Regions from separate parts of the Paraburkholderia sp. RL17-380-BIE-A genome, predicted to be linked through region 1. Evidence: riboswitches for the same ligand, from Rfam matches in the RefSeq annotation. Region 1 holds a riboswitch; the other holds the start of a gene.

Evidence for each region. A riboswitch is a leader RNA that binds a small molecule or an ion and turns the genes downstream of it on or off. The one in region 1 is predicted to bind glycine.
Region 2: it holds a riboswitch for glycine, as region 1 does, so the genes downstream of both, P0D68_RS15595 (D-amino acid dehydrogenase) here and gcvT (glycine cleavage system aminomethyltransferase GcvT) in region 1, are expected to answer to the same signal.

Annotation. Positions count from the first base shown of each region.
Region 1 covers NZ_JARESQ010000011.1:169,331-183,874, reverse strand. The annotation lists gene P0D68_RS20230 (branched-chain amino acid ABC transporter substrate-binding protein) at 1-144, shown strand, start outside; gene P0D68_RS20225 (thiamine pyrophosphate-binding protein) at 285-2,009, opposite strand; gene P0D68_RS20220 (L-serine ammonia-lyase) at 2,225-3,613, opposite strand; gene P0D68_RS20215 (alginate lyase family protein) at 3,643-4,773, opposite strand; gene gcvP (aminomethyl-transferring glycine dehydrogenase) at 4,912-7,848, opposite strand; gene gcvH (glycine cleavage system protein GcvH) at 7,922-8,302, opposite strand; gene gcvT (glycine cleavage system aminomethyltransferase GcvT) at 8,448-9,566, opposite strand; glycine riboswitch at 9,647-9,801, opposite strand; glycine riboswitch at 9,845-9,927, opposite strand; gene P0D68_RS20195 (YdgH/BhsA/McbA family protein) at 10,075-10,425, opposite strand; gene P0D68_RS20190 (oxidoreductase) at 10,621-11,670, opposite strand; gene P0D68_RS20185 (UvrD-helicase domain-containing protein) at 11,991-14,081, shown strand; gene P0D68_RS20180 (c-type cytochrome) at 14,250-14,544, opposite strand, start outside.
Region 2 covers NZ_JARESQ010000008.1:104,330-118,873, forward strand. The annotation lists gene P0D68_RS15540 (ABC transporter substrate-binding protein) at 4-1,299, shown strand; gene P0D68_RS15545 (ABC transporter permease) at 1,404-2,318, shown strand; gene P0D68_RS15550 (ABC transporter permease) at 2,321-3,226, shown strand; gene P0D68_RS15555 (acyl-CoA dehydrogenase family protein) at 3,373-4,638, shown strand; gene P0D68_RS15560 (SLATT domain-containing protein) at 4,743-5,261, shown strand; gene P0D68_RS15565 (YceH family protein) at 5,265-5,969, opposite strand; gene P0D68_RS15570 (lipocalin family protein) at 6,175-6,747, shown strand; gene P0D68_RS15575 (helix-turn-helix domain-containing protein) at 6,852-7,424, shown strand; gene P0D68_RS15580 (GNAT family N-acetyltransferase) at 7,431-7,958, shown strand; partial or broken gene P0D68_RS15585 (PaaI family thioesterase) at 7,986-8,380, opposite strand; gene P0D68_RS15590 (LysE family translocator) at 8,422-9,054, opposite strand; glycine riboswitch at 9,264-9,356, shown strand; gene P0D68_RS15595 (D-amino acid dehydrogenase) at 9,547-10,758, shown strand; gene P0D68_RS15600 (BON domain-containing protein) at 10,940-11,200, shown strand; gene P0D68_RS15605 (acetate/propionate family kinase) at 11,209-12,363, opposite strand; gene P0D68_RS15610 (phosphoketolase family protein) at 12,377-14,544, opposite strand, start outside.

The DNA.
Region 1 (14,544 bases):
ATGCTCGCGAAGACCTCGATGCCGGCAGTGACGTCGTCGAACCTCGCTTACGACAGCAAGGGCGACCTGAAGAACGGCGGCATCACGCTGTACAAGGTTGTCGACGGCAAGTGGACGACGCTGCAAAGCGTGGGTGGGAAGTAAGCCGTTTTTTTGCTTGAGCATCGGGCTGCTGCGTCATGCTATGACGCAGCGGCCAGCGCAAAAAAAAGCCCTGTGGTTTCTTAACCGCAGGGCTTTTTGTTTGCCGCTTCGTTACGCGTGCGGATCGCACGACAACGCAGTTATTCCCCCCGCAACTTCCTCCCCTGCTCGCGAATCTGCTCCAGCGTCGCCCCCGGCGTGCTCGCTTCCTGCGGCATACGAATTTCGATCACCGCGGCGCGCTTCGCCTCCATCGCACGCATCAGCGCAGGCAGAAAATCTTCAGTCCGCTCCACCGTCTCGCCATGCGCGCCGAACGAGCGAGCGAACGCCGCGAAATCCGGATTGGTGAGTCCGGTGCCGTGCACGCGATTCGGATAATGCCGCTCCTGATGCATCCGGATCGTGCCGAACTGGCTGTTATTCACCACGATGAAAAGCACGTGCAGGTCGTACTGCATCGCCGTTGCGAGTTCTTGCGCGGACATCATGAAGCAGCCGTCGCCAGCCAGCGCGACGACAGCGCGTTGCGGATACATCGACTTCGCCGCGATCGCCGCCGGCACGCCATAACCCATCGCGCCGCTCGTCGGCGCGAGTTGCGAACGAAAATGACGATACGAGAAGTGCCGATGCAGCCACGTCGCGTAATTACCCGCACCATTGGTGAGAATCGCGTCGTCCGGTAGATGCGTGCGCAACTGCTGGATCACTTCGCCCATCTGCACGTCGCCGGGAATCTGGCGCGGTTTGCGCCAGTCGAGATACGCCTGATGCGCCTCGCTCGCGGCGCCGGACCAGGCAAGTTGCTCGGACGAAGGCTCCAACTCCGCAAGCATTGCCGCCAGCTCCGGCATGCCGGAGACGATCGGCAGATCCGCCGCATACACGCGTCCCAACTCCTCCGCGCCTTGATGCACATGCACGAGCGTCTGCTTCGTTTTTGGAATGTCGAGCAGCGTGTAGCCGTTCGTCGTCGCTTCGCCTAAACGAGGTCCGATCGCGAGCAATACGTCGGCGTCGCGGATACGTTGCGCCAGCGCAGGATTGATACCGAGGCCGACATCGCCGGCATAGTTCGGATGCTCGTTATCGAGCGTGTCCTGAAAGCGGAACGCGAGGCCGACCGGCAGTTGCCAATTCTCGACGAAGCGTTGAAAGTCCGCGCACGCAGCAGGCGTCCAGCCGCTGCCGCCCGCGATCACCATTGGCCGCTGTGCGCCTTCGAGCAACGCGCGCAATTTCTCGATCTGCGCCGCCGAAGGCGACGCCGCGACGCGTTGATACGCCGGCGCCCCTGCTACGGCGTCGCATGCGTCGCTCAACACGTCTTCCGGCAGCGACAATACGACGGGACCAGGCCGTCCGGACGTCGCTGTGTGAAACGCATGGCTCAGATACTCGGGAATGCGTTTGGGATCGTCGATTTGCGCGACCCATTTCGCCATCTGACCGAACATGCGCCGATAGTCGATCTCCTGAAACGCCTCGCGGTCGAGATGCTCGCGTGCGCATTGGCCGATCAGCAGGATCATCGGCGTGGAATCCTGAAACGCGGTGTGCACGCCGATCGACGCGTGCGTGGCGCCCGGCCCGCGCGTGACCAGCGCGACGCCGGGCCGGCCGGTCAATTTGCCGACGGCTTCGGCCATATTCGCCGCGGCCGCTTCGTGACGGCACACGATGGTCTGGATCTGTTCGGTTTCGTCGTGCAGCGAATCCAGCACGGCGAGAAAACTTTCACCGGGCACACAGAAAACACGTTCGACACCGTGCGTCAGCAAAGCATCGACGACAAGACGCGCGCCGGTGGTTTGAGCGGCGGAGGAACCGGAAACTGAAACGGGAGCATTCGGCTGCGACATTGCGATGAAGCCTCCAGGCAGTGCATGAGTGCGATGTGAGAATGGAAGCATCGACCGGACGCTGGCCGATGTGGCGCTTCGACAGCTTACGCCGCCAGCGCCTGCGCTGTCACGGCGCAGCGCAACTGTAGCGCTCGCGCATTGCGCGCCGCGCAAATGAAAACGCGGGCCCGAGAGCCCGCGTGATTGCCGTCATGCGCCATGAAGCGCGGAACTCAGCACTCGACGATATTCACCGCCAGGCCGCCGCGCGACGTTTCCTTGTACTTGGTCTTCATATCCGCGCCGGTTTCACGCATGGTTTTGATCACCGAATCGAGCGACACATAATGGCTGCCGTCGCCGCGCAACGCCATGCGCGCCGCATTGACCGCTTTCACCGATGCCATCGCATTGCGCTCGATACACGGAATCTGCACCATGCCGCCGACCGGATCGCACGTCAGGCCGAGGTTGTGTTCCATGCCGATTTCCGCGGCGTTCTCGACCTGCCGGGGCGTGCCGCCCATGACCGCGGCGAGTGCGCCCGCCGCCATCGAACAGGCGACGCCCACTTCACCCTGGCAACCCACTTCGGCGCCGGAAATCGACGCGTTCAGCTTGTACAGAATGCCGATCGCCGCCGCGGTCATCAGGAAGTCGATCACGCCTTGCTGATTCGAGCCGGGCATGAAGCGCGTGTAGTAATGCAGCACTGCCGGGATGATGCCGGCCGCGCCGTTGGTCGGCGCGGTGACCACACGTCCGCCGGCGGCGTTTTCTTCGTTGACGGCGATCGCATAGAGATTGATCCAGTCGACCATGGAAAGCGGATCGCGCAGCGCCAGTTCAGGATTGCCCGACAGCGCGCGATACAGCTGCGGCGCACGGCGCTTCACCTGGAACGGGCCGGGCAAGTTACCGTCGGCGTCCGGGTTGTTGATGCCACAACCGCGTGCGACACACGCTTGCATTACGTCCCAGATCTTCAGCAGGCCGGTGCGCGTTTCTTCTTCCGTATGCCAGACGCGCTCGTTTTCCCACATTAACTGAGCGATGCTTTTGCCAGTCGATTCGCACAGCGCAAGCAACTCGTTGCCGCTGCGAAACGAGTGCGGCAATTGATCGACGGCGCTCAGCACTTTCGTGTTCGGCGCACCCGCCGTCACCACGAAACCGCCGCCCACCGACAGATAGGTCGACTCGCGCAACGTCTCACCCAGTGCATCGTAAGCGCGCAGCTTGAGACCGTTCGGATGCTCGGGCAGCGCCTGGCGATAAAACGCAATCTGATCTTTCTGCACGAACGGCACCTCGTGCGTGCCGAGCAGCGCCAGCTTGCGGGACACGCGCACGTTTTCGAGCCGCTCGGCGATCGTGTCCGGGTTCACGGTGTCGGGCGCATCGCCCATCAGGCCGAGCATTACGCCGCGATCGGTGCCATGCCCCTTGCCTGTCGCGCCGAGCGAGCCATACAACTCCGCCTTCACCGATGCGGTCGCAGCAAGCAGCCCATCGCGTTCAAGCCCTTGAGCGAACATCAGCGCCGCGCGCATCGGCCCGACCGTATGCGAACTGGACGGACCAATGCCGATTTTGAAGAGATCGAACACGCTGACTGCCATTTACTGCTCCCTGCTGATAGATGGTTGGTTCATCGCGCCGGCAGCGGCAAACACACGGCGAGCCAGGCAGGCGGCGTGGGTGCGAGCTGTAGCGCGATCGGCGTATAGCGCCCATCGAGGCGTGCCGCCAGGTGAAACAGTTCGGTCGCGTTCTTCGGGTCCCACTGACCTGAATAGCCTGGCAAGCCGGCTTCGCGACGTTTTGCATCGAACGGAACGCTCGAATGCACGAATTCTTCGTGGGTCTTGTTGCCGGCCGCGTATGGCGCGAGCCAGTTCAGCGCGGCTTCCAGCGAAGCGCCGTCCGTGCCCTTCTCCGGCAGCCAGTTGCGGTTATGGCGGCGCGCGGCGAGTGCGGCGGTCACGAGCGGCTGCAGATCGTAGGTGACGTAATGCAGCGCGTCGCGCTCGCTGAAATCGACCGTCGAACCATCCGGTCCGATGTTGTCGCCGATATGCTCGACGAACAACCGCTGGGCCGCGTTGATCATCTTGCGGTTATCGAGCGTGAACGCGGCCATGGCGATCAGTTTGACCCGATGGCTCTGCCAGTTGTTTTTGAACGTGCCTTTGAGCGGCCGCGGCTGCGCGTCGATTTGCCCGATATAGCCGGTCGCGAGTTTCGTGAGAAACGCCATCGACGCATTGCGCGTCTTAACCGGCAACGCGCTCGCCGTCATGTCGTACGCGAGAATCAGCCCTTCGAAGCGGGTTTCGTCGATGGGATTGAAGCTCGGTTGATACGTCGTGACCCACGCGAACAGCAAGCGGTCGACGAGCTTCAGATACCGGTCGTCGCTGGTGGCGCGCCAGGCGAGCGCGGCGTCGCGCATCAGATCGAGATCCTGCTCCGCTTCGACGCTCTGGTCGTAAATGCCTTCGTGCGGCAGCGTGCCTTCGGTATGCAGTTTCGCCAGCGCATGCGGCTGGTCGTTCAGATGAGCCTGCACGTTGCTCACCAGCGCTTTCACGCCCGGATCGGCGTTCGTGCGTTCACTGGTTTGCAACGCGGGCGCCGCACAAAAATTCATCGCGGCCTGCGCTTGCGCCAGCGGCAGCAGCACGGCCGCGCCTGCCAGCAACAGTGTGCAGGTTTGCCGCCACGTGGGGGCTCGCCCTGGTTCGGTCCGGCTTTGCATCGATCGCACCTTTCGCGCCATGCGAAACTCCTCGTTAGGCTGATTCGGTGTGTGATGTTAGCCGTTTGCGGCCAGGAGCGACAGAGAACTCAGGAGAGAACCGCGCAGCGCCCTGCCGCCTCTTTTCGAGACAGCGGGCGCTGCGCGGCAGCGGTCCGCTTACTCGTAGTCGGCGATCGGCACGCAGGAGCAGAACAGATTGCGGTCGCCGTACACGTTGTCCGCGCGCCCGACCGGGGGCCAATACTTCTTCGCGATCAGCGTGGGCAGCGGATACGCTGCGGTTTCGCGCGCATACGCGTGCTTCCAGTCATTCGCGATGACCACCGCCGCCGTGTGTGGCGCGTGCTTGAGCGGATTGTCCTCGCGGTCCGAGCGGCCATCTTCGACCGCGCGGATTTCCTCGCGGATCGCGATCATCGCTTCGATGAAACGGTCGAGTTCTTCCTTCGATTCCGATTCGGTCGGCTCGACCATCAGCGTGCCCGGCACCGGGAAGCTCATGGTCGGCGCATGGAAGCCGTAGTCGGCGAGACGCTTGGCGACGTCGTCGACGGTGATGCCGCTGGTTTCCTTGATCGGACGCAGATCGAGAATGCACTCGTGCGCGACCAGTCCGCCCGGGCCCGAATACAGCACCGGATAGTGCGGCGCGAGTTTCTTCGCGACGTAGTTCGCGTTGAGGATCGCGGTTTCGGTCGCGGCGGTGAGGTTCTTCGCGCCCATCATCGCGATATACATCCACGAGATCGGCAGGATCGACGCCGAGCCGTACGGTGCGCCGGACACTGCGCCAATGCCGTTCGGCGCGCGTTCATAGCCCGACGAGATCTGGTTCGGCAGGAACTGCGCGAGGTGCGCGCCGACTGCGACCGGACCGACGCCCGGTCCGCCGCCGCCGTGCGGAATGCAGAACGTCTTGTGCAGGTTCAGGTGCGAGACGTCGCCGCCGAACTGGCCCGGCGCGGTGAGGCCGACCATGGCGTTCATGTTCGCGCCGTCCACATAGACCTGGCCGCCGTGCGCGTGCACGATCTCGCAGATTTCACGCACGTTCTGCTCGAACACGCCGTGCGTGGACGGGTACGTGATCATGATCGCCGCGAGTTTGTCGGCGTGCTGATCGGCCTTCTTCTTCAGGTCTTCGATATCGACGTTGCCTTGCGCGTCGCAGGCAACCACGACTACCTGCATGCCGGCCATCTGTGCCGACGCCGGGTTGGTGCCGTGCGCCGAAGCGGGAATCAGGCAGACATTGCGATGGGCTTCGCCGCGCGAGGCGTGGTAGGCGTGGATGATCAGGAGGCCCGCGTACTCACCTTGCGAGCCGGCGTTCGGTTGCAGCGATACGGCCGCGTAGCCGGTGGCCGCGACCAGCATTTCTTCGAGCTGATCGATCATTTCGCGGTAGCCGACGGTTTGCTCAGCCGGTGCGAACGGATGGATCTGGCCGAATTCCGGCCACGTGACCGGCAGCATTTCCGAAGTCGCGTTCAGCTTCATCGTGCACGAACCGAGCGGGATCATCGAGCGGTCGAGCGCGAGATCCTTGTCGGACAGGCTGCGCAGATAGCGCAGCATTTCCGTTTCCGAATGATGACGGTTGAACACGTGGTGCGTGAGGTACGCGCTGGTGCGTTCGAGCGCGGCCGGCACGGATGCGGTGTTCGATGCGGCCAGTTTTGCGTCGAGCGTGTCGACTTGCGGAATGTCTTTCGCGCCCGCGGCTTGCGCCAACACTTCGAGCAGATCGGCCAGATCGCGGCGCGACGTGGTTTCGTCGATCGACAGGCCGACTTGCGTATCGCTCACGCGGCGCAGGTTGATGCGCTTCGCAATCGCTGCGTCGTGCAGCGCTTGCGTGCGTGCGCCGGTTTCGAAGGTGAGCGTGTCGAAGAACGTTTCGTTGACGAGCGTATAGCCGAGTTGCTTCGCACCTTCGGCCAGCAACGCGGCGATCCGGTTCACGCGCAGCGCGATCGTCTTCAGGCCGTGCGGGCCGTGATAGACGGCGTACATGCTGGCCATGATCGCGAGCAGCGCTTGCGCGGTACACACGTTCGAGGTGGCTTTCTCGCGACGGATATGTTGTTCGCGCGTTTGCAGCGCGAGACGCAGCGCGGGGTTGCCTTGTGCGTCGACGGTCACGCCGACGAGGCGGCCCGGCATCTGACGCTTGAATTCGTCGCGCACAGCGAGGTAAGCCGCATGCGGGCCGCCGAAGCCGACCGGCACGCCAAAGCGCTGCGTATTGCCCACGGCCACGTCCGCGCCCCATTCGCCCGGCGGCGTGAGCACGGTCAGCGCGAGCAGGTCGGCGGCGACCACCACGTGGCCGCCGGCTGCGTGGATTGCCTCGGTGAGCGCGCGATAGTCGCGCACGTCGCCGTTCACGCCCGGGTATTGCAGCAGCACGCCGAACGCATTCGCGTTCGCCGCCTCCGCAGCCGGGCCCACTTTCACTTCGATCCCGACCGGCGTGGCACGAGTCTTCACCACTTCGATGGTTTGCGGCAGCACGTCGTCGGCCACGAAGAACACGTTCGACTTTGGCTTGCCGATGCGCTGCAGCAGCGTCATCGCTTCAGCGGCGGCGGTTGCTTCGTCGAGCAACGACGCATTCGAGATCGCCAGACCCGTCAGGTCGACGATCATCTGCTGGAAGTTCAGCAGCGCTTCCAGACGGCCTTGCGAGATTTCCGGCTGATACGGCGTGTACGCGGTGTACCACGCCGGATTTTCCAGTACGTTACGCAGGATCACCGTCGGCGTGTGCGCGTTGTAATAGCCCTGCCCGATATACGAGCGGAACACCTGGTTCTTGTCCGCGAGTTCACGCAGCGCGGCGAGCGCTTCGGCTTCGCTTTTCGGTTGCGCGAAGGGGCCGAGCGGCAGCGTTTCGGTGCGGCGGATCGTCTTCGGAATGACGGCGTCGATCAGCGCGGCGCGCGACGCGAAGCCGAGGGCTTCGAGCATCGCGTGCTGGTCGGCCGCATCCGGGCCGATGTGCCGTTCGGCGAAGGCGTCATGCACTTCGAGCGCGGCGAGCGAGAGAGGAGTGCGGTTCATCAGACGATCCGGGTGTTCGAGCTTCATGGGTGTTCCTGGCGGTGCGGCTATCTCTGCGCGAGGGACGCGCCGCACCAATCGGGTTAAACGTAAAGGTGAATCAGGCGCCGATCGACTTGCTGTACGCGTCGGCGTCGATCAGACGGTCTTGCGTGGCGTCCGCGGCCGGCTTGATCTTGAAGAGCCAGCTTTCGTACGGCGAGGTGTTGACCGAGTCCGGGGTGTCGGCGACAGCCGTGTTCGCTTCGATGATTTCGCCCGAGACCGGCGCGTAGATATCGGAAGCGGCCTTCACCGATTCGATCACGGCGACGGTGTCGCCGGCGGTCACGGTTTTGCCCAGTTCCTGGACTTCGAAGAAGACGATATCGCCGAGCGCTTCCTGCGCGTGGTCGGTGATGCCGACCGTCAGCGTGCCGTCCGCTTCGGTACGGACCCATTCGTGCGATTCGGTGTATTTCAGATCGGCCGGGATGCTCATCGGATGCTCCTATGCGGTGTGATTCGGTAATGACTTAAAGGGCCCCCAAACCTGTCGCTTCGCGCCAGGTTCCCCCGAGGGGGAACAAGAAAACTTGGGGCGGCCCGGCGTTTTCTTGTGAAGGTTTGCGCACGCGCCGGCTTGCTTAAACCGCGAGCACTTTGCCGTTGCGCACGAACGGCAGTTTTACCACGCTTGCGGGAACGTTCTTGTCACGAATTTGAACGTGAACGGTGTCGCCCGGCTGCACGCCTTTCGGCACGCGCGCAAAGGCGATCGATTCCTGCATGGTCGGGGAAAACGTGCCGCTGGTGATTTCGCCTTCGCCTTGCGGCGTGACGACTTTCTGATGAGCACGCAGCACGCCTGCTGCCTTGCCGTTGTCCTTCAGCAGGATCAGGCCGACGAACGCGGCCTGCGATCCGTCCGCTTCCAGCTTGCCCTTGCCGACGAAGTCGCGCGGCGAGCTGAGGTCGACCGTCCAGGCGAGGCCGGCGTCGAGCGGCGAGACGTTGTCGTCCATGTCCTGGCCGTACAGATTCATGCCGGCTTCGAGGCGCAGCGTGTCGCGCGCACCGAGTCCGGCCGGGCGCACGCCTTGCGCCTGCAGCGCGTTCCACAGCGCTTCGACGTGATCTGCGGGAACGATGATTTCGAAGCCGTCTTCGCCGGTATAGCCCGTGCGGGCTACGGTCAATTCGCCGAACGGCGTGTCTTCGATGCGGGCGGCGTTGAACGGCTTCAGCGCTTCGGTGGCGGCGCGCGCGGCCGGCACGGTTTGCCAGACTTTCTCGCGAGCATTCGGGCCTTGCACGGCGACGATCGCGTAGTCGCGGCGCGGCGTGATGGTCAGGCCGAAGCTGCCTTCGGCGTTGAGCTGGCCGAACCAGGCGATGTCTTTGTCGGCGGTGCCGGCGTTAACGACCACGCGGAAGTGATCTTCGCCGAAGTAATAGACGATCAGGTCGTCGATCACGCCGCCGTTCGGGTTCAGCAGACAGGAGTACAGCGCGCGGCCGGGCGTTTGCAGCTTGGCGACGTTATTGGCCAGCGCATATTCGAAGAAGGCGCGCACGCGCTCGCCGGTGAAATCGACGACGCACATGTGCGAGACGTCGAACATGCCGGCGTCGGTACGCACGGCGCGGTGTTCGTCGATTTGCGAGCCGTAGTTGACGGGCATGTCCCAGCCGCCAAAATCGACCATGCGGGCATTGAGCGCACGATGGGTGGCGTTGAGCGGGGTGTGTTTGAGTTCGGTCATGGGGCCTCGGGCATCTCGCGAAACAAAAAAGGCCATGCGGCGCTACGCCTCGCGGCCTTTTAGCTGCGAGCGATGCGTTGCATGGCCCCTCTGTCCTCGATACCTGAGAGATTGCGTTGCCGTGAGAATGTGAATTCGTCACGGTGAAACGCGCGCCCCTTCGGTGGGCAGCCTGCCAGATCCGCTCGATTTATAACGACGCAGACGGCTACTGCCGCTCTCCAGAGTGCGAAAAACCTGTGCGCTGAGCTTGATTCAACGCGGGTTCTTCGACGCGGTCGGTCCTTTTGCCTGAGAGTTTGCGGGTGTGCCCCTTCGGCGGCGCGGCCTGCGGTTTCCTGCGGCCAGCGCGCTCTCCCGACGCGTGCGGCGAATGTACGCGAGGGCCGGGGGCTTGTCAAATCTAGGCCCGCGAGCGGCACGGCGGTTGACGCGGCGTCTTGTCCTCGCCAAAAAAGCGCGGGACGCGATGCCCGCGCTTGCACTGCTTCGGCGCCTGAGCGCGCGATTATTCGCCGATGGCGTGTGCCGCGTTGTCCAGTTCCTGATTCAGCACGCGCTGTTCGTCGCTGGACAGGCCACCGCCGTGTTGCGCGGCCATGTCATGCGCTTCCTGACGGATCACATCGAGACGATGGTGCAGCGCGCCGCCTTGCGGAGGAGGGTAATAGCCCTGATTCACGCGATTGTCGATACGGCGGCTGAGATTCTCGATGCGGCCGTCGACCTGCCGCAGGCGCTGATCCGCGATCTGCTGCGGGTTGGGGCGCGGTGCCGGCGCGGGTTGAGGCGTCACCACACAGGCGGCGAGCGAACTGAGCAGGGCGCACGCGGCGAGCGCGCGGATAGTACGGGGCATGAACTCTCCGGAAGTCATAGTCGTTTTGTCTTGCTACTTGGGTAGCAACGGCTGACTGCCGGAGCGCGCTGACCGGCGGCGCGTTCTTATTTGTAACGTTATGTTCCTTTCGGGTCCGTCAGGATCGTGGCCCGCGCGGGAGGCGGCAAGTGCCATTTTAGGTACACAAGGCGTTTCGACGCGCGGGCAAACAGTTCAGCGAACGCGCTCGAACGGCAGCCGGACGCCTTCTTCCGAACTCCGGGCGGCGAGTTCGATAATTGTCATTACGTCCACAGCGTCCTGAGCGCTGACCGGGAACTTCACGCCGTTCTGGATGGCGTCGGCCACGGCGATATAGAAGCCAACGTAATCTCCATTACGCGTCGGCAGCTCGCGCTCGACTTCCTGATCGCCTTCCAGCACGCGCAGCAACCCGGCCGCATTGCCCGCGCCGAAGCCTTCGTCGCCGGGCCGCAGGCCGGCTTTCAATTGATCTTCCTGCGTGTCGAGCCCGGTTTTCACATAGCTGCCGCGCGTGCCGTGAATCGAGAAGCGCGGCGCGACCAGCGCGGTCAACGCGCTGGCATGCAACACCACTTCGAACTCACCGTAGCCGAGCTGGATATGCACGTAGTCAGGCGCGCTGGCATTGTCGCGATGCGTGCGCACGGTGGCCGACACGCTCTGCGGCGTGCCGAACAGGGCCAACGCCTGGTCGACCAGATGCGGCCCCAGGTCCAGCAGCAGACCGCCGCCTCGCGACGCTTCTTCACGCCAACGCTGTCGCACCTCCGGCCGGAAACGGTCGAAATGCGATTCGTATTGCGTGATCCGTCCCAATTCGCCGCTCGCGAGCAGGTCGCGCACGGTCAGAAAATCACCGTCCCAGCGACGGTTGTGAAACGGCATGAAGAGCTTGCAGCGGGCGAGTGCGATGTTGGCCAGCGTGCGGGCGTCGGCGGCATTCAGCGTGACCGGCTTGTCGACCACCACGTGTTTGCCCGCTTCCAGCGTGCGCCGCGCCAGTTCGAAGTGCGTGTCGTTCGGCGTGGCGATCACGACGCAGTCGATGTCGTCGAGCGCGAGCAGCGCGTCGAGGTCGGCCACCACCTTCGTGTGCGGATAGTCGGCGAGCGCGCGCTCGGGCTGGCTCGTGGCGATGGCCGCAACGCTCGCGCGGCCGCAGTGCGCGATTACCGGCGCGTGAAAGGTCGCGCCGGCGAAACCGTAACCCATCAATCCAATCTTCAGCGATGCGGACATGCGTGTCTTCCTGCAAAAACGGCGCGCCGCTTTGCCACCGTGGCGGCGGCGCGCAACACCGCAATTGTGGCATGTCCTGAAGGTGGATCGTCAGCGTCGTGGTGGTACTGGCGGCCGTCATGGGGCGCGGGCATCGGTTGCGTACATCCGTGTTAACATCGCTCCTCTTGCGCGTTTGCGAAGCGGGCCAGAACACCCTCCGCACCGTGCGGGGCGCCTGTTCCGGCACGGCGCCGCGCAGCATGCCCCCGGGCCTTCGGCCGGCGTTTCGCCACCGCGCCCTCAACCGCCGCTTTAACCGCATCACCCATCCACAGACGATGTCCGCAGGCCTGAACCCCGCTCAAAATGAAGCGGTCCGTTATCTCGACGGTCCGTGTCTCGTGCTCGCCGGCGCAGGCAGCGGCAAGACGCGCGTGATCACGCAGAAAATCGCGCATCTGATCGAGGCCAAGGGCTTCGAGCCGCGCCACATCGCCGCCGTCACGTTCACGAACAAGGCCGCGCTGGAAATGCGCGAGCGCGTGGGCAAGCTGCTCGAAGGCAAGACGCTCACCACGCCCGGCAAGGAAGGCCGCAAAGTGCCCGTCAATCAGTTGACGGTCTGCACCTTCCACTCGCTCGGCGTGCAGATTCTGCGGCAGGAAGCGGAACACGTCGGCCTGAAGCCGCAGTTCTCGATCATGGATTCGGACGACTGCTTCGGCATGATCCAGGAACAGGTCGGCTCGACGGACAAGGGTTTCATCCGCAAGATCCAGTCGATCATCTCGCTGTGGAAGAACGGCATGATCATGCCCGAGCAGGCGATTGCCATTGCCGCGAACGAGGACGAGCATCAGGCCGCGATTGTCTACCGCAATTACGTGGCGACGCTGCATGCCTATCAGGCAGTGGATTTCGACGATCTGATCCGCCTGCCCGCCGAACTGTTCGAGAAGAACGAACAGGTGCGCGACCGCTGGCAGAACAAGCTGCGCTATCTGCTGATCGACGAATATCAGGACACCAACGCCTGTCAGTACGAACTGGTGAAACTGCTGGCCGGCAAGCGCGCGGCGTTCACGGCGGTCGGCGACGACGATCAGGCTATCTACGGCTGGCGCGGCGCGACGCTCGAAAACCTCGGGCAGCTCAGCAAGGATTTTCCGAAGCTGCATCTGATCAAGCTGGAGCAGAACTATCGCTCGACGGTGCGCATTCTGACGGCCGCGAACAACGTGATCGCGAACAATCCAAAGCTGTTCGAAAAGAAGCTGTGGTCCGAACACGGCATGGGCGACACGATCACCGTCACGCCGTGCAACGACGAAGAACACGAGGCCGAGTCCGTGGTGTTTCGCCTGTCGGCGCACAAGTTCGAGCGCCGCGCGAATTTCCGCGACTACGCGATCCTGTATCGCGGCAATTTCCAGGCGCGCATCTTCGAACAGGTGTTGCGGCGTGAGCGGATTCCGTATGTGCTGTCCGGCGGCCAATCGTTCTTCGACAAGGCCGAGATCAAGGACATCTGCGCCTATCTGCGTCTGATCGCCAACGCGAACGACGACCCCGCGTTCATCCGCGCGATCACCACGCCGCGCCGCGGCGTCGGCAATACCACGCTCGAGGCGCTCGGCTCATTCGCGGGACAGGCCAAGGTGTCGCTGTTCGAAGCGGTGTACATGGGCGGCATCGAGGCGCGTCTGTCGCCGCGGCAGATCGAACCGATGCGCGTGTTCTGCGACTTCATGCAGCGCCTCACCGACCGCGCCGAGAAAGACGCCGCCGGCACGCTGCTCGACGAACTGATGGACGCCATCCACTACGAAGCCTATCTGTACGACGCGTTCGACGAACGTCAGGCGCAGTCCAAGTGGCAGAACGTGCTTGAGTTCATGGAGTGGCTGAAGCGCAAAGGCACCAAGGCTGAGCCGACGGGCGCCGCTGCCGACGAAGCCACCGGTTACGACACCGCCGACGGTCTCGGCGACACCGGCAAGAATCTGCTCGGTCTGATCCAGACCGTCGCGCTCATGTCGATGCTCGAAGGCCGCGAGGAAGATCCCGACGCGGTGCGGCTCTCAACGGTGCATGCGTCGAAGGGCCTGGAGTATCCGCACGTGTTTCTGGTCGGTGTCGAAGAAGGCATCATGCCGCATCGCGGCGGTCCCGACGACGAGCCGATCGACGACGCGCGCATCGAAGAAGAGCGCCGGCTGATGTACGTCGCGATCACGCGTGCGCAGCGCAGTTTGCATCTGAACTGGTGCAAGAAGCGCAAGCGCGCGCGAGAAACGGTGGTGTGCGAGCCGTCGCGCTTCATTCCCGAAATGCTGCTCGACGACGCTCCCCCGCCGACGCCCGAAGAAGCGCCGATGTCGCCGAAAGACCGGCTTGCCAGTTTGAAGGCGCTGTTGCAGAAGCCTTGAGCGAGTGTCGCGAATACCGAGGCAAGAGACGCGCGTTCAGCGCGCGTGAGTGAGTGTCGAAATCGGGCACCTGGGTAGCGCGCTTCAGCGATGGCCGATAAAAAAATCCCTGCACCGCGTCACCGCGGGCAGGGATTTTTTACGACCTGGCAGACGCCGTCGTTCGTCTTACTTCACCGCGCTGACCATGTAGTCGACGGCGGCCTTCACGTCCGCGTCCGAGGCATTCGAGCCGCCTTTCGCGGGCATCGCGCCCTTGCCGTGCAGCGCGTAGTTATAGACCGTGTCCATGGGTTCTTTCAGACGTGGCGCCCAGGCGTCCTTGTCGCCGTACTTCGGTGCGTTCAGTACGCCTGCCGCGTGACAGGCCTGACAGACTTGCTGATACAGCGCCTTGCCGGCTTGCGAGGCATCCGCGCTTTGCGTGCCGCCGGCCGCCGGTGCGGCCGCTTGCGGCACGCTG
Region 2 (14,544 bases), on a different contig from region 1:
GCAATGAGTGAAACGAACGAGAGCCCGGCACCGGCCGCAACGGATGGGAAGGAAAAAGGCCTGTCGCGCCGCACGTTCATCAAGGGTGCAGTGGCGGCAGCCGGTATTGCCGGTTTTCCGTACGTGCACGCGCAGGAAAAAATCACGTTGCGTTACCTCGGCACGGCGGTCAATCAGAGCGCCGACATCGCGAAGAAATTCAAGGAAGACACCGGCATCGAGATTCAATACGTGCCGGTGACCACCGACGACGTCGCCAAGCGCATCATCACCCAGCCCAACTCGTTCGACATTGTCGACACCGAATACTTTGCGCTGAAGAAGCTGATTCCGGCCGGCACGCTGGCCGGCATGGACGCGAAGCGCATCAAGCTTGCCGACAAGATCACGCCGGTGCTCACGCGCGGTGAAGTCAACGGCAAGAAGATCGGCGATCAGGGCACCGCGCCGAAGAAGGTGATGTTCCTCACCGGCCCGCGCTCCACCGAATTCTCCGCCACGCCGACCGAGTGGATGACGCTGATTCCCACCACGTACAACGCGGATACGCTCGGCATTCGCCCCGACCTGATCAAGCGGCCTATCGACAGTTGGGCCGAACTACTCAATCCGCAGTTCAAGGGCAAGGCGGCGCTGCTGAACATTCCCGCGATCGGCATCATGGATTCGGCCATGGCGATCGAGGCGATGGGTCACGTGAAATACGGCGACAAAGGCAACATGACCAAGGCCGAAATCGATCAGACCATCAAGATCCTGATCGAAGCGAAACGCGCCGGCCAGTTCCGCGCGTTCTGGAAGGACTTCAACGAAAGCGTGAACCTGATGGCCTCGGGCGAAGTCGTGATCCAGTCCATGTGGTCGCCGGCCGTGACGAAAGTCCGCACCATGGGTATCGCCTGCAAATTCCAGCCGCTCAAGGAAGGCTATCGTTCGTGGGCCTCGGGCTTCGGCTTCCCGCGTTCGCTGCAAGGCAAGAAGCTCGATGCGGCGTATGAATTCGTCAACTGGTTCCAGGACGGCTGGGCGGGCGCCTATCTGATGCGTCAGGGCTATTACTCGGGCGTGCTCGAAACCGCGAAGACGCACATGCAGCCTTACGAGTGGGACTACTGGATCGAAGGCAAGGCGGCCGCGCAGGACATCAAGGCGCCGGACGGCCAGCTGCTCGAAAAAGCCGGCACCGTGCGTGACGGCGGCTCGTACAACCAGCGCATGGGCGCGATTGCGTGCTGGAACGCGGTGATGGACGAGAACATTTATATGGTCCAGAAGTGGAACGAGTTCATCGCGGCTTGACCGACCACCGTGGTCGAAGCCGCGATCGGGCATGAGAGCCGGCGCCCGCCGCGCCGGTTCTCATCCGCTATCCGCACGCACAGTCACTCCTTAGAAATACGCCCATGGCAACGATCGACCTTCCCTCGCACGCGCAGGACGCGCCCGTCAAACATCGCCGCGCGCCGGCATGGTTGCAGGCGACGCCGCTCTCGCTGACCTTCCTGCTGTTTTTTATCGTGCCGCTGGTCATCACGCTGATCGTGAGTTTCTGGGACTTCAACGAATACCAGATCATCCCCGCGTTCACGTTGAAGAACTACGCGGCGATCTTCAACGGTTGTTCGTCGATGACGGACCTCTGCGTCACCTTCAAGACGTACTGGTCGACGCTCAAGTTCTGCGCGATCGTGTGGGCGGTGACCTTGCTGCTGGGTTTTTCCATCGCCTACTTTCTCGCCTTTCATGTGCGCACCACGAGCATGCAGACCGTGCTGTTCCTCGTCTGCACGATTCCGTTCTGGACCTCGAACGTGATCCGCATGATTTCATGGATGCCGCTGCTCGGCCGCAACGGTCTCGTCAATCAGGCGCTGCTCGGCGGGCATCTGATCGATCAGCCGCTGGAATGGCTGCTGTATTCGAACTTTTCGGTAGTGCTCGCGTTCGTTCACCTCTACACGTTCTTCATGATCGTGCCGATCTTCAACGCGATGATGCGGATCGACCGGTCGCTGCTCGAAGCCGCGCGCGACGCCGGCGCGAGCGGCTGGCAAGTGGTGCGCGACGTGGTGCTGCCGCTGTCGAAGACCGGCATTGTGATCGGCTCGATCTTCGTGATTACGATCGTGATGGGCGATTTTCTGACCGTCGGCGTGATGGGCGGCCAGCAGATCGCCTCGGTAGGCAAGATCATTCAAGTGCAGACCGGCTACCTGCAATTTCCCGCCGCGGCGGCCAATGCAATCATCTTGCTCGCCGTGGTGCTGATGATCGTGTGGGGTTTGACGCGGGTCGTCGACATCCGCAAGGAGCTCTGAAGATGCAGGCCATTCGCCTCAAACATCGCGAGCGCCGCCCGGCGAGTTTCTACTGGCTGGCGCTCCTTTTCGGCCTGTTCGTGCTGTTCCTGTACGGACCCGTGATCACCATTTTCATCCTCTCGTTTCAGGGTCCGGAAGGCGGCCTCACGTTTCCCATGCGCGGCGTGTCGCTGCACTGGTTCTCCGTGCTGCGCGACGGCGTGGGCGATGTGGATGTCTGGTCCGCGTTCGGGCGCTCCGTGCGGCTCGCTGTGGCTGTCACGGTGCTGACGGTGCTGTTCTCCGTCGCGGCGGGCCTCGCCTTTCGCCGAAAATTTCGCGGCGATACGGCAGTGTTCTACGTCTCCGTGGCGAGCCTGATCATGCCGTCCATTATCGTTTCGCTCGGCATCGGTCTAACGTTCCGCCTGCTCGATAGCGGCGTGAAGTACCTGGCAACGGCCTGGGGCTATCAGTCGTTCGCCGATACCTACACCACCTCGATGGGCCTCTTCACATCCGCGCTCGGCGCGCATCTCACGTGGACGCTGCCGTTCGGTTTGCTGGTCATGTTCGCGGTGTTCAACCGCTTCAATCCGGCTTACGAAGAAGCATCCCGCGATCTCGGCGCGACGCCGTGGCAGAGTTTCCGGCACGTGGTGCTGCCGATCATTGGCCCCTCGGTGGTGGGCGTGGCCATGTTCGGCTTCACGCTCTCATGGGACGAGATTGCCCGCACCTCGCAGGCGATCGGCGATCAGAACACCTTGCCGCTCGAGCTTCAGGGTCTCACCACGTCGGTGACCACACCAGTGATCTACGCGCTGGGCACCATGACGACGGTGTTGTCGCTAACGGTGATGGGCGTGTGCCTGCTCGCCGTGCGATTGCTGGCGCGCAGGCGCGCGGTGGCGGGATTGCAATAGGCGATTTCTTCGCCGATTCCAGGCGCTGCCCGGCAGGCATTTCACTCCCGCTGCTAAGAATCGGCCAAATACTTCGTTGCTCGCACCCGCCCCGTCCCTTACCGTTCTCTGATTGCGCCTCACGCGCGCCTCGTTTCGGAGAACCCATGTCCGCAGTCGAATCGCCAACCCACGCTGACCACAGCATCGCCGATGCCGCACAACTCTTCGGCGACGATCCGCTGACGCGCCGCTTCGCTCCCGTTTTCGCCCGTATCGCGGAAGGCGCGGTGGAGCGCGAGCAACAGCGCGAACTCGCTTACGCGCCCGTGGAATGGCTGCGTGAAGCGGGCTACACGCGGCTGCGCGTGCCCAAAAAATACGGCGGCGAAGGCATCTCGCTCACGCAATTCTTCGCGCTGGTCACGCGTCTCGGCGAGGCGGACTCGAATCTGCCGCAAATCCTGCGCGTGCATGGCGGGTTTATCGAAGCGCTGCTGGAAAACGGCGACGAATCGCTGCGTGAGCGCTGGCTTACGCGGGTGGCGCAAGGTCAGATTGTCGGCGGCGCGGTGTCCGAGCGCACGGGCGTCACCAACAACAGCGTGCGCCTGACGCAGACCAATGGCGCATGGCATCTTGACGGCGAGAAGTACTACACCACCGGCACGCTCTACGCCGACTGGGTCGACGTCACCGCGCACGACGGTTCGAGCGACCTGCGCGTGCTCGTGGAATCCGACGCGCCGGGCCTCGAACGTATCGACGATTGGGACGGCTTCGGGCAGCGCCTCACCGGCAGCGGCACGGCGCGCTTCACGCAGGTGCCGGTCTCGCTCGATAACCTCTACCGCCGCTATAACGCCGCCGAACCGCGTCGCAACAGCCTGCTCACGGCTTACTATCAGGCGCTGCATGTCGCGAACCTCGCGGGCATCAGCCGCGCCGCGCTGCGCGATGCGGTCGCGTTCACGCAGACCAAAACCCGAACCTTCGGCGTGCCGGGCGCGTCGAGTCCGCGCGACAATCCGCTCGTGCAGCGCGTGGTCGGCCGGCTTGCGAGCCTCGCTTATTCGACGCAAAGCATCAGCACGTCGCTCGCGCGCGCCATCGATGAAGTCTCCGTCGCGCGCGAGGAAGGCCGTGCCGACGAACAGACTTACATTCACCTCGACATCCAGACTTTCCAGGCGCAGCAGATCGTCATCGAGCAGACCTTGCAAGCGGCGACGCTGCTGTTCGAAGTGGGCGGCGCATCGGCCACCAGCGAGACGCGCCGCTTCGATCGCTACTGGCGCAATGCGCGCGTGCTGGCGTCGCACAATCCGGCGATCATTCGCGAGGCCGCGATTGGTGACTTCTACCTGAATGGCAACGCGCATAACGAGCGCTTCGGAGTGGCGCGGCAGACGGAGATAGCGGCAGCGGCATAACCACGGCCAGCCGGCCTCCTGGTGAGGCTCGCCGTCTTCATGTGGCACAGTGTCGTCAGGCGCATGCGCTAAGCTTGCGCAATCGAACTGCCCTGACGAGCGACATGAAGAACCTGCCTGCCTACGAGCCTCCGGTCGACGAAAACCAGCTTCTGCTGAAGTGGATTCGCCGTGCGCGCGAATCCCAGATGAGCCACTACGACATGGCGGATCTGCTATCGGCGCGTGACCGCCAGGTCGGCTGGCTTGCCACCGCGTTGACCGCCTTCGTGGGAACGGCTGTGTTTGCGTCCCTGCACGCGTCCGCCGTCTCACCGGAACTGAAGATTTTTATCGGCTTCGTGAGCGTGGCGGCCGCGGTCGCCTCCGCGCTGCAAACCTTCCTGCGCTACGCCGAACGCGCCGAAAAGCATCGCGCCGCCGGCGCGCGCTATGGCGCGGTGCGCCGCAGGCTCGAAGCGGTTTTTGCGGGCGACGCCGATGCGCGTGACGGCCACTATCTCACCGCGATCCGCGACGAACTCGACCGGCTCGCCGAAGACTCGCCCAACGTGCCGCCGCGCGTCTTTTATCGCACCCAACGCACGCTCTCCGCGGATACGCCGCGCAGCCGCGACGCGTGAGCCTCATTCGCCGGCCGTAAGATCCCCGGCATCAATACCCAGCTCCGCCGCCATACGGCGCACCACGGCCTGCAACCGGCTCACTTCATCGGCAAGGCGCTTCTGTTCGGCCTTGACCGCCTCGAACGCGGACAGCGGCACGGCGTCGTCTTCGGCGCCTGGCTGCGCCAGCTCGCTCGCACTCACTTCGCCGCACAGCAAATGTGTCCAGCGGTTCTCGCGCTCGCCCGGCGTGCGCGCGAGTTTCACGACCCGTGGCGGGTCGTTGGCCGCGAGTTCGTCGAGAAACGCCTCGACCGACGAGATATCGGCAAAACCATGCAGACGCGCGCTATTGAGCCGCAATTCGGCGGCGGTTTGCGGGCCGCGCAGCAGCAAGGTGGTGAGCAGCGCCGCCGACTGGCTCGGCAAACCCAGCACGCGATTCATGTTGTGTTCGAAGCGCGGCACGCGGCTGCTGCTGCCCTCCATCACGAGGCTCAACCGTTTCAAGCCGTCGACGGCGGTCAGCACCTCGGCTTCGGTGGCGTTCATGACCGGCGCGCGGCCGGTCTTCTGATTGCAGCCCAAGGTCAGCGCGTTGAGCGAAAGCGGATAGCTGTCCGGCACCGTGTGCTGCTTTTCGACGAGCACGCCGAGTACGCGTCCTTCAAGCAGGGTCAACGCGCGGATCGAAGGGCGGGAAGAAGTGTCGGGAGTGGAATTCATGGATGATGTCGCGGCATGAGCCGCCGGGTCTCGTGGATGTTGCCTTACCGTTGCACAGCCGGGCGGCGCTTTCTGGTTGGTGGGCACTATGATAAACGGCCACGGCCGCGAAGGTGTACCCATCTCCGCCACGGCCGGGCGCGCGCGCGGCCGTCTGGCACGGGGCGTGCTGTCACAGAACATCCTTTGCTAATGGAGTCGATCAATGCCCCTACGCCGTCAACCGGTCCTGCGCCTGAGCGCCATTTCACTCGTGGTCGGCGCAGTCTGCCTGCTTGGCGCGTGCGCGCTCAGCCCGGCCGGCAAGAGCGGCAACGCGCACGTGCCCGAGCCCGCGAAGCCCGTGGACCTCAGCCGCTATCTCGGCCGATGGTATGAACTGGCGCGCTATGAAAACCGCTTTGAGCGCGATTGCGAAGCGGTCACCGCCGAGTACGCCACGCGCGACGACGGCCTGATCGACGTGGTCAACAGTTGCCACCAAGGCGCGGTGAACGGTCCGCTGGACGTCGCGAAGGGCCGCGCGAAGGTGGTCGCCGATTCGGGCAATGCCAAGTTGAAGGTGTCGTTCTTCGGCCCGTTCTTCTTCGGCGACTACTGGGTGCTGGATCACGCGGACGACTACAGCTGGTCGATCGTCGGCGAGCCGAGCGGACGTTATCTGTGGGTCCTGACGCGTGAGGCCACGCCCGCTGCGAGCGTGAAAGACGCGCTGATCGAGCGGGTTCGCGCGCTGGGTTACGACACGTCGATGCTGCGTATGACAAGGCACGAGTAAGTCGCGCTCATGACCGGCTAACCGACGGTTGGTCCGCGTCAGCCGGACCGACCCGATTTTTGTCATCATTGACCATTTTCCATATTCGGGATATTTTCTCTAATATGGAAACCCCACTCTCCGACGACAACGCCATCGACCGCCGTATCGCCCAGCGGCTGCGGGCGCTGCGCGCCGAGCGCAACTGGTCGCTCGACGATCTCGCGAAACTGAGCGGCGTGAGCCGCGCAACCCTCTCGCGCCTCGAAAACGCCGCTGTCAGCCCCACGGCGAGCGTGCTCGGCAAACTCTGCGTGGCTTACGGCCTGCCCATGTCGCGCCTCATGCACATGGTCGAGGAGGACTTCGCGCCGCTCGTGCCGCGCGACGCCCAGCCGCTCTGGACCGACGCCAGCATCGGCTTCCGGCGGCGTTCCGTGTCGCCACCCGCGCAGGCGTTGAGCGGCGAGGCGCTGGAATGCGAACTTGACGCCGGCGTGCGCATTACCTACGACGCGTCGCCGCGGCCCGGCCTCGAACATCATCTGATCCTGCTCGACGGGCAGTTGCAGATCACCGTGGACGGCCAGCGCCACGACCTGCAACCCGGCGACTGCCTGCGCTACCAACTGTTCGGCCCCAGCGCTTTCGTGACGCCCGCGCACAGCGCGGCCCGCTATATTCTGTTCATCGTGTGAGCCAGCATGAGCGCGACCACCCTCACCCCTTTCTCCGCCGACGACCTCGTGCGTCATCTCCCTGAACTCGGCGCGCTGCTGGGTGCGTGCGTGCATGACGGGGCCAGCGTCGGCTTCGTGATGCCGTGTGGCGCCGACGAGTGCGAAGCGTTCTGGCGCATCAAAGTGCTGCCTTCGTTGCGTGCCGGCGGCCTGGTGTTGCTAGTCGCGCGTCAGGGCGAAGCGATTGCGGGCACCGTGCAACTGGATTACGACACGATGCCGAATCAGCGGCATCGCGCCGAGGTGCGCAAACTGCTGGTCCATCCGGCGTTCCGCCGTCAGGGCATTGCGCGGGCGCTGATGACGGAACTCGAACGCCATGCGCATGGATTGCAGCGCAGCCTGCTCACGCTCGACACCCGCACCGGCGACCACGCCGAGCCGCTCTATACCGCACTGGGTTATCGGACAGCAGGTGTGATCCCGGGATACGCGCGTGGCACGCACACCCATGAGTTCGACTCGACCACCATCATGTACAAGGCGCTATGAGCGAAGCGCGGGCCCGGCCTGTGCGCCTCACGCGGTCTTCGAATATTTGAACGTGCCCTGCGCGCTGGCGATCAGCAGCTTGCCGTCCACCCACGCCTCGCTGCGCGAGGAAAAATCGAGCGGCCCGCGCGCTCCAGAAAACCCTTGGCGGTGACCAGTTCACCGAGTCCCTTGTCGAGATAGTTGGTGGTCAGCGACAGCGTGAACGCATGCCGCGCCGGGTCGCCGCTCGGCGCGAAGATTCCCGCATAACCCGCCGACGCATCGAGCAGCGTCGCGATCGCGCCGCCTTGCAGCACGCCCTGGCGATTGAGCTTGCTGGCATCGATCGGCATGACCAGTTCCGCGTAACCGTCGCGCCATTGCGTCAGGCGAACGCCGAGCGATTCGAGAAACGGGTTGTCGATGGGAAAGTCGGACATGAGCATGCCTTTGTGTTCGAGATGAAAAATGCAAGGCGCGCTCAACGGCGCGAATCGAGCGCAATGCGGACCGCAAGTCCGGCGAGCACGGTGCCCATCAACCAGCGCTGCAGCAGCAGCCACACCGGCCGCCCGGCGAGAAACACGGCAATCGAGCCCGCCATGCTCGCGATCAGCGCATTGACCGTTACGCTGATGACGATCTGCACGCAGCCGAGCGCGATCGACTGCGCGAGCACGCTGCCGTGCCCCGGCGAAATGAACTGCGGCAGCAGCGACAGGTACATCACCGCGATCTTCGGATTCGCGAGGTTGGTGACGAGTCCCATGGTGAAGAGCTTGCTGCGGCTGTCGTGCGGCAGGTCGCGCACCTGGAACGGCGAACGGCCGCCCGGTTTGACCGCTTGCCAGGCCAGATACAACAGATAGAGCGCGCCGCCGAAACGCAATGCGTCGTACGCGTAGGGCACCGTCAGCAGCAGCGCGGTAATGCCGAACGCCGCGCAGAACATATAGAACACATAGCCGAGCGCCACGCCGCCAAGAGAAACGAGGCCCGCGCGACGCCCCTGACAGAGCGATCGCGAGATCAGGTAGATCATGTTCGGCCCAGGCGTGAGCACCATGCCGAGCGAGACCAGACCGAAGGCGAGCAGCGTTGTGAGGGCGGGCACGGCATTCTCCTTGGCGAATGAAAGTCGGACAGTGCCGCCAAATATAGCCGATGCCGCCGATTTCAGCGTCGCGGCCGGCTTGAGAAATTCGCATTGGCGTATGAGCCGCATTCATGTTCAATTGCGGCGCTTCTGGCCACTTCTTGTGCGGTGACTCGCACGAAACACTTGCGGCGAATTATTTTGAACGGTATCGTCGAGCCGTTCTGCAATGCAGCGCGGGAGAGATCGTCAGAAATTCGGACGACGCCGACGGAGCAACCGCCCCGGAAACTCTCAGGCAAAAGGACCGCGCAGCAGGAACATCTGGAGAGCGGCGCACCGGCATACCGCGTGCGCCCACCGAAGGGGATTCTCCGCGCACGGCTCATCACTCATGACGGGCCGGCCGCCGCGGGGAAGAAACTCTCAGGTACATGGACAGATGGGGCATCGACGCCGGTTTCGACACGAAATCGACACCGGTGATGCTCAACTACTCTGGACCATGACATGTCACGAATCGCCATTATCGGCGCCGGCATTACCGGCGTCACGACCGCTCACGCCCTCGCCCAGCGCGGCCACCACGTCACCGTTTTCGAACGCCACCGCTATGCGGCGATGGAGACCTCGTTCGCCAACGGCGGGCAGTTGTCCGCCAGCAATGCCGAAGTCTGGAACAGCGCGGCCACCGTCATGAAGGGACTGCGCTGGATGCTCACGCGCGACGCCCCGCTGTTGCTCAATCCCACACCGACCTGGCACAAGTACTCGTGGATGGGCGAATTCCTGCGGCAGATTCCGCACTATCGGGCGAACACCGTCGAAACCGTGCGGCTCGCGATCGCCGCGCGCGAGCATCTGTTTTCGATTGCCGAGACCGAAGGCATCGACTTCGATCTCGAACGGCGCGGCATTCTGCATATCTACAAGACGCGCAAGGAATTCGACGCCGCCAGCAAGGTCAACGCATTGCTGCGCGAAGGCGGCCTCGAGCGCAGCCCGGTGACGGCGAGCGAGCTGCATGGCATTGAACCCACGTTGCACGGCGATTTTTACGGCGGATTCTTCACGCCGTCCGATTCGACCGGCGATATTCACAAGTTCACGCGCGGCCTTGCTCAGGCGTGCGTGCGGCACGGCGTCGAATTTCATTACGATGCCGAGATCACCTCGATCGAGCAGCCTGCCGAGGGCCGTTTTACACTGGCGGTCAATCTCGAAGGCGAATCGCAGCGCTTTGCGTTCGAACGGATCGTCGTCTGCGCCGGGGTGAAGAGCCGCGATTTTGCAGCCATGCTCGGCGACCACGTGAATATCTATCCGGTGAAAGGCTATTCGATCACCGTTTGTCTCGATGACGAAATCAGCCAGCAGCGCGCCCCCTGGGTGAGCCTGCTCGACGACAGCGCGAAGATCGTGACGAGCCGCCTGGGCGTGGATCGCTTTCGCGTGGCCGGCACGGCGGAGATCAACGGCTTCAACCGGGATATCCGTTCGGACCGGATTGCACCGCTAGTGGACTGGACGCGGCGGTATTTCCCTGAGGTATCGACCTCGCGCGTGATTCCGTGGGCGGGCTTGCGGCCGATGCTGCCGAGCATGCTGCCCAAGGTGGGCCGTGGAAAACGGCGTGGCGTGTTCTACAACACCGGGCACGGACATTTGGGCTGGACCTTGTCGGCCGCAACCGCGCAGGCACTCGCGGGCGCGATTCAGTAGGCGTGATGCGGCGGTTTCGCTAACGGCGGTGGCTCGCCATCACAGCCGTCGCCAGATTTGAACTCCCCGTGCTGCTGGAGTTTGGGCGGCGGCTGTGGCGCGAGACCGCAGCCGTCAGCCAATGGCAGATGCTCCATTTCTGCTAGTGTTCTTCCATCCGTGTTACTTCGGTGGAGAACCCATGCCGCACGCCCGCACCGCAAAAACCAAGGCACACAACACACGCCTGAGCGACGCACAGATCGCCATGGAAGCGACGCGGCGTCTCGCCTGGGACGCCGCGGTTCCCGACCATGCCGTGAAGGTCCAAGTCTCGCGCGGCCGTATCACGCTGCATGGCGAGTTGCAGCGCGACCAGCAACGCACCGCTGCACTCGAAGACGTGACGCGCCTGTTCGGTGTAACAGGCGTTCTGGATCACACTGTCATCAAGCCCGAATGAAGTCAGCCCTAGGTTGCCTGACGTAACAGCGCGCGGCAATGCCGCGCGATCTGCTTTTCCTCCTCGGTGTGAATCGCCTTCACCTTGCCCGCCGGATCGCCTTCGGTTAGTCCCATGAAAGCCAGTCCGTCGCAGACGCGCGTGCGAATCGCCTCGCTGTGCTCGCCAATGCCGCCGGTAAACACCAGCAAATCGATTCCGCCCAGCAACGCCGCATAGCCGCCGATCGTCTTGCGCACCGCAGTGCCAAAGGCATCGATCGCGAGCGACGCATTCGCATCGCCCGCCGCAGCGCGTTTTTCCAACGCCTGCATATCGCTCTCGCCATCCGCGTAGCCGGCAAGACCGCTTTCGCGATTGAGCAGCGTCTCCAACGCGCCGGCATCGAGCTTCTCCACGCGCATCAGATACAGCAGCACACCCGGGTCGAGATCGCCGCTGCGTGTGCCCATCGGCACGCCGCCGGTCGGCGTCAGGCCCATCGACGTATCGATCGACTGGCCGTCGCGCAACGCGCACACGCTCGAACCGTTGCCGAGATGCGCGAACACCGCGCGCGCCGGCAAGTCGGCGCCGAGCCGCGTCACCAGTGATTCATAAGACAGCCCGTGAAAACCGTAGCGCATCACGCCGGCCTCCACATAACGGCGCGGCAACGCGAGTTGTGCCGCGCGCGGCGGCAGCGTGGCGTGAAACGCCGTATCGAAACAGGCGAAATGCTGTGCATCGTCGAAAATTTTCTCGGCCTCGTCGATCAACGCAAGTGCCGGGGGAATGTGCAGCGGCGCAAAGTGCACGGCGTCCTGCAATTGACGCCGCACGTCGGCGCTAATCCGCTGATGCATGCGCAAATGCGGTCCGCCATGCACCACCCGATGCCCTACCGCCGAAGGCCGCGCATGATGCTGTTGCGCAAGCACCTGCGCGAGCTTTTGCAGCGCGTCGGTCTGCGATTCCAGTTCGTGCTCCTGCTGCAGCAGTACACGGCCGTCGGGCGCCTTGATCCGCAAACTGCCGTCGCTGCGTCCAATGCCCTCCGCGCTGCCTTCCAGCAGGAGCGATTCGTCGCCACCGGCGTACCTGAACAAGCCGAACTTCAGCGACGACGAACCGCTGTTCAACACCAGAATCGTTTGATCGTCAGCACGGTCTGGAGTGCGCATGGTCATGCCTCGCTTAGCCTTTCCACGTCCAGTTGCGGATCTCTTCCCGGTCGATGCCCTCAGCGTGCGCATACGCCAGATGTTCGATGATCTGGCCACGCAACCATTCCTTCGCATGGTCGCCGACACCGCGCAGTTTCGGCACGCGATCGATCACGTCGATCGCGAGCGAAAAGCGGTCGACCTGGTTGATGATCGCCAGTTCGAGCGGCGTGTTGATGTTGCCCTTCTCGTGATAACCATGCACATGCAGGTTGTCGTGGTTCGTGCGGTTATAAGTCAGCTTGTGAACCAGCGACGCATACGAGTGGAAATTGAAAATCACCGGTTTGGTCGCGGTAAACAACGAATCGAAATCGCGGTCGGACAAACCGTGCGGATGCGCGTGCTCCGGCATCAACCGGAACAGATCGACCACGTTGACAAAGCGGATCTTCAGGTCGGTGAACTGCTCCTTCAGAATCTGCACGGCGGCGAGCGCCTCCATGGTCGCGATGTCGCCCGCGCAGGCCATCACCACGTCGGGCTCGACGCCCTGATCCGTCGACGCCCAGTCCCAGATGCCGATACCCTTGGTGCAATGCGTGACCGCCGAGTCCATGTCGAGATACTGCAAATGCGGCTGCTTGTCCGCGACGATCACGTTGACGTAATCGCGCGAACGCAAGCAATGATCGGCGACGCTTAACAGGCAGTTCGCGTCAGGCGGCAGATAGATACGCACCACGTCCGGGCTCTTGTTCGTAACGACATCGAGAAAACCGGGGTCCTGGTGCGTAAAGCCGTTGTGATCCTGCCGCCACACGAGCGAGGTGATCAGCAGGTTGATCGACGGCACTGGCTGGCGCCAGCCGAGATCGCGTTTCGCCTTCTCCAGCCACTTGGCGTGCTGGTTGAACATGGAATCGATCACGTGCACGAACGCTTCGTAGGTGGCGAACAGGCCGTGCCGGCCGGTCAGCACATAGCCTTCGAACCAGCCTTCGAGCGTGTGTTCGCTGAGCATTTCCATCACGCGGCCGTCCACCGAGAGTTCGCCGCCGTCCGCGTCGCTCGGGACGGTCTGCGCGAGCCAGGTTTTCGCGGACGCTTCATAGATCGCGGTCAGCTTGTTGCTCGCGGTTTCGTCGGGGCCGAACACACGAAAGTTCGTCATGTTCCGGCGCATCACTTCGCACAGGAACTTGCCGAGCACCTCGGTCGGCGATAGATACGAGCCACCCGGTTTCTTCACCGCGGCCGCGAAATCGCGAAACGCCGGCATGTCGAGCGTCTTGCATAACAGGCCGCCGTTCGCATGCGGATTCGCGCTGATCCGGCGCGCGCCCTTCGGGGCGAGCTCGCGCAACTCCGGCACGAGGCGCCCCGCTTCGTCGAACAGCGACTCGGGCTCGTAACTGCGCAACCAGCTTTCCACCAGCTTCAGACTCTTGCCATTGGTCACCGGATCGAGCACGGGCACCTGATGCGCGCGCCACGAGCCTTCGACCTTGTGGCCGTCGACTTCCTTCGGGCCGGTCCAGCCTTTGGGCGAACGCAGCACGATCATCGGCCAGCGTGGCCGCGACGCGTCGTTGCTCTCGCGTGCATGCTGCTGGATCGCGCGGATTTCTCCGATGCACTGTTCGAGCGTAGCCGCCATCTGTTGATGCATGACGGCGGGATCGTCGCCTTCGACGAAATACGGCTTGTGGCCGTAGCCGGTCAGCAAGGCTTCCAGCTCTTCGCGGGGAATGCGCGCGAGAATGGTCGGATTGGCGATCTTGTAGCCGTTCAGATGCAGTACCGGCAACACCGCGCCATCACGGATCGGATTGAGGAATTTGTTCGAGTGCCACGAGGTGGCAAGCGGCCCGGTTTCCGCTTCGCCGTCGCCGATCATGACGGTGACGATCAGATCGGGGTTGTCGAACGCGGCGCCGTAGCCGTGCGAGAGGCTATAGCCGAGTTCGCCGCCTTCGTGAATCGAGCCGGGCGTCTCGGGCGTGCAATGCGAACCGATGCCGCCGGGAAACGAGAACTGCCGGAAAAAGCGCTGCATGCCGGCTTCGTCTTCGCTGCGGTCCGGATAGATTTCCGAGTAATGCCCTTCCAGATAGCAATGCGCGAGCGTGGCCGGCGCACCGTGACCGGGACCCGCCACGTAGATGACATTCAGATCGAGCTTCCTGATCAGCCGGT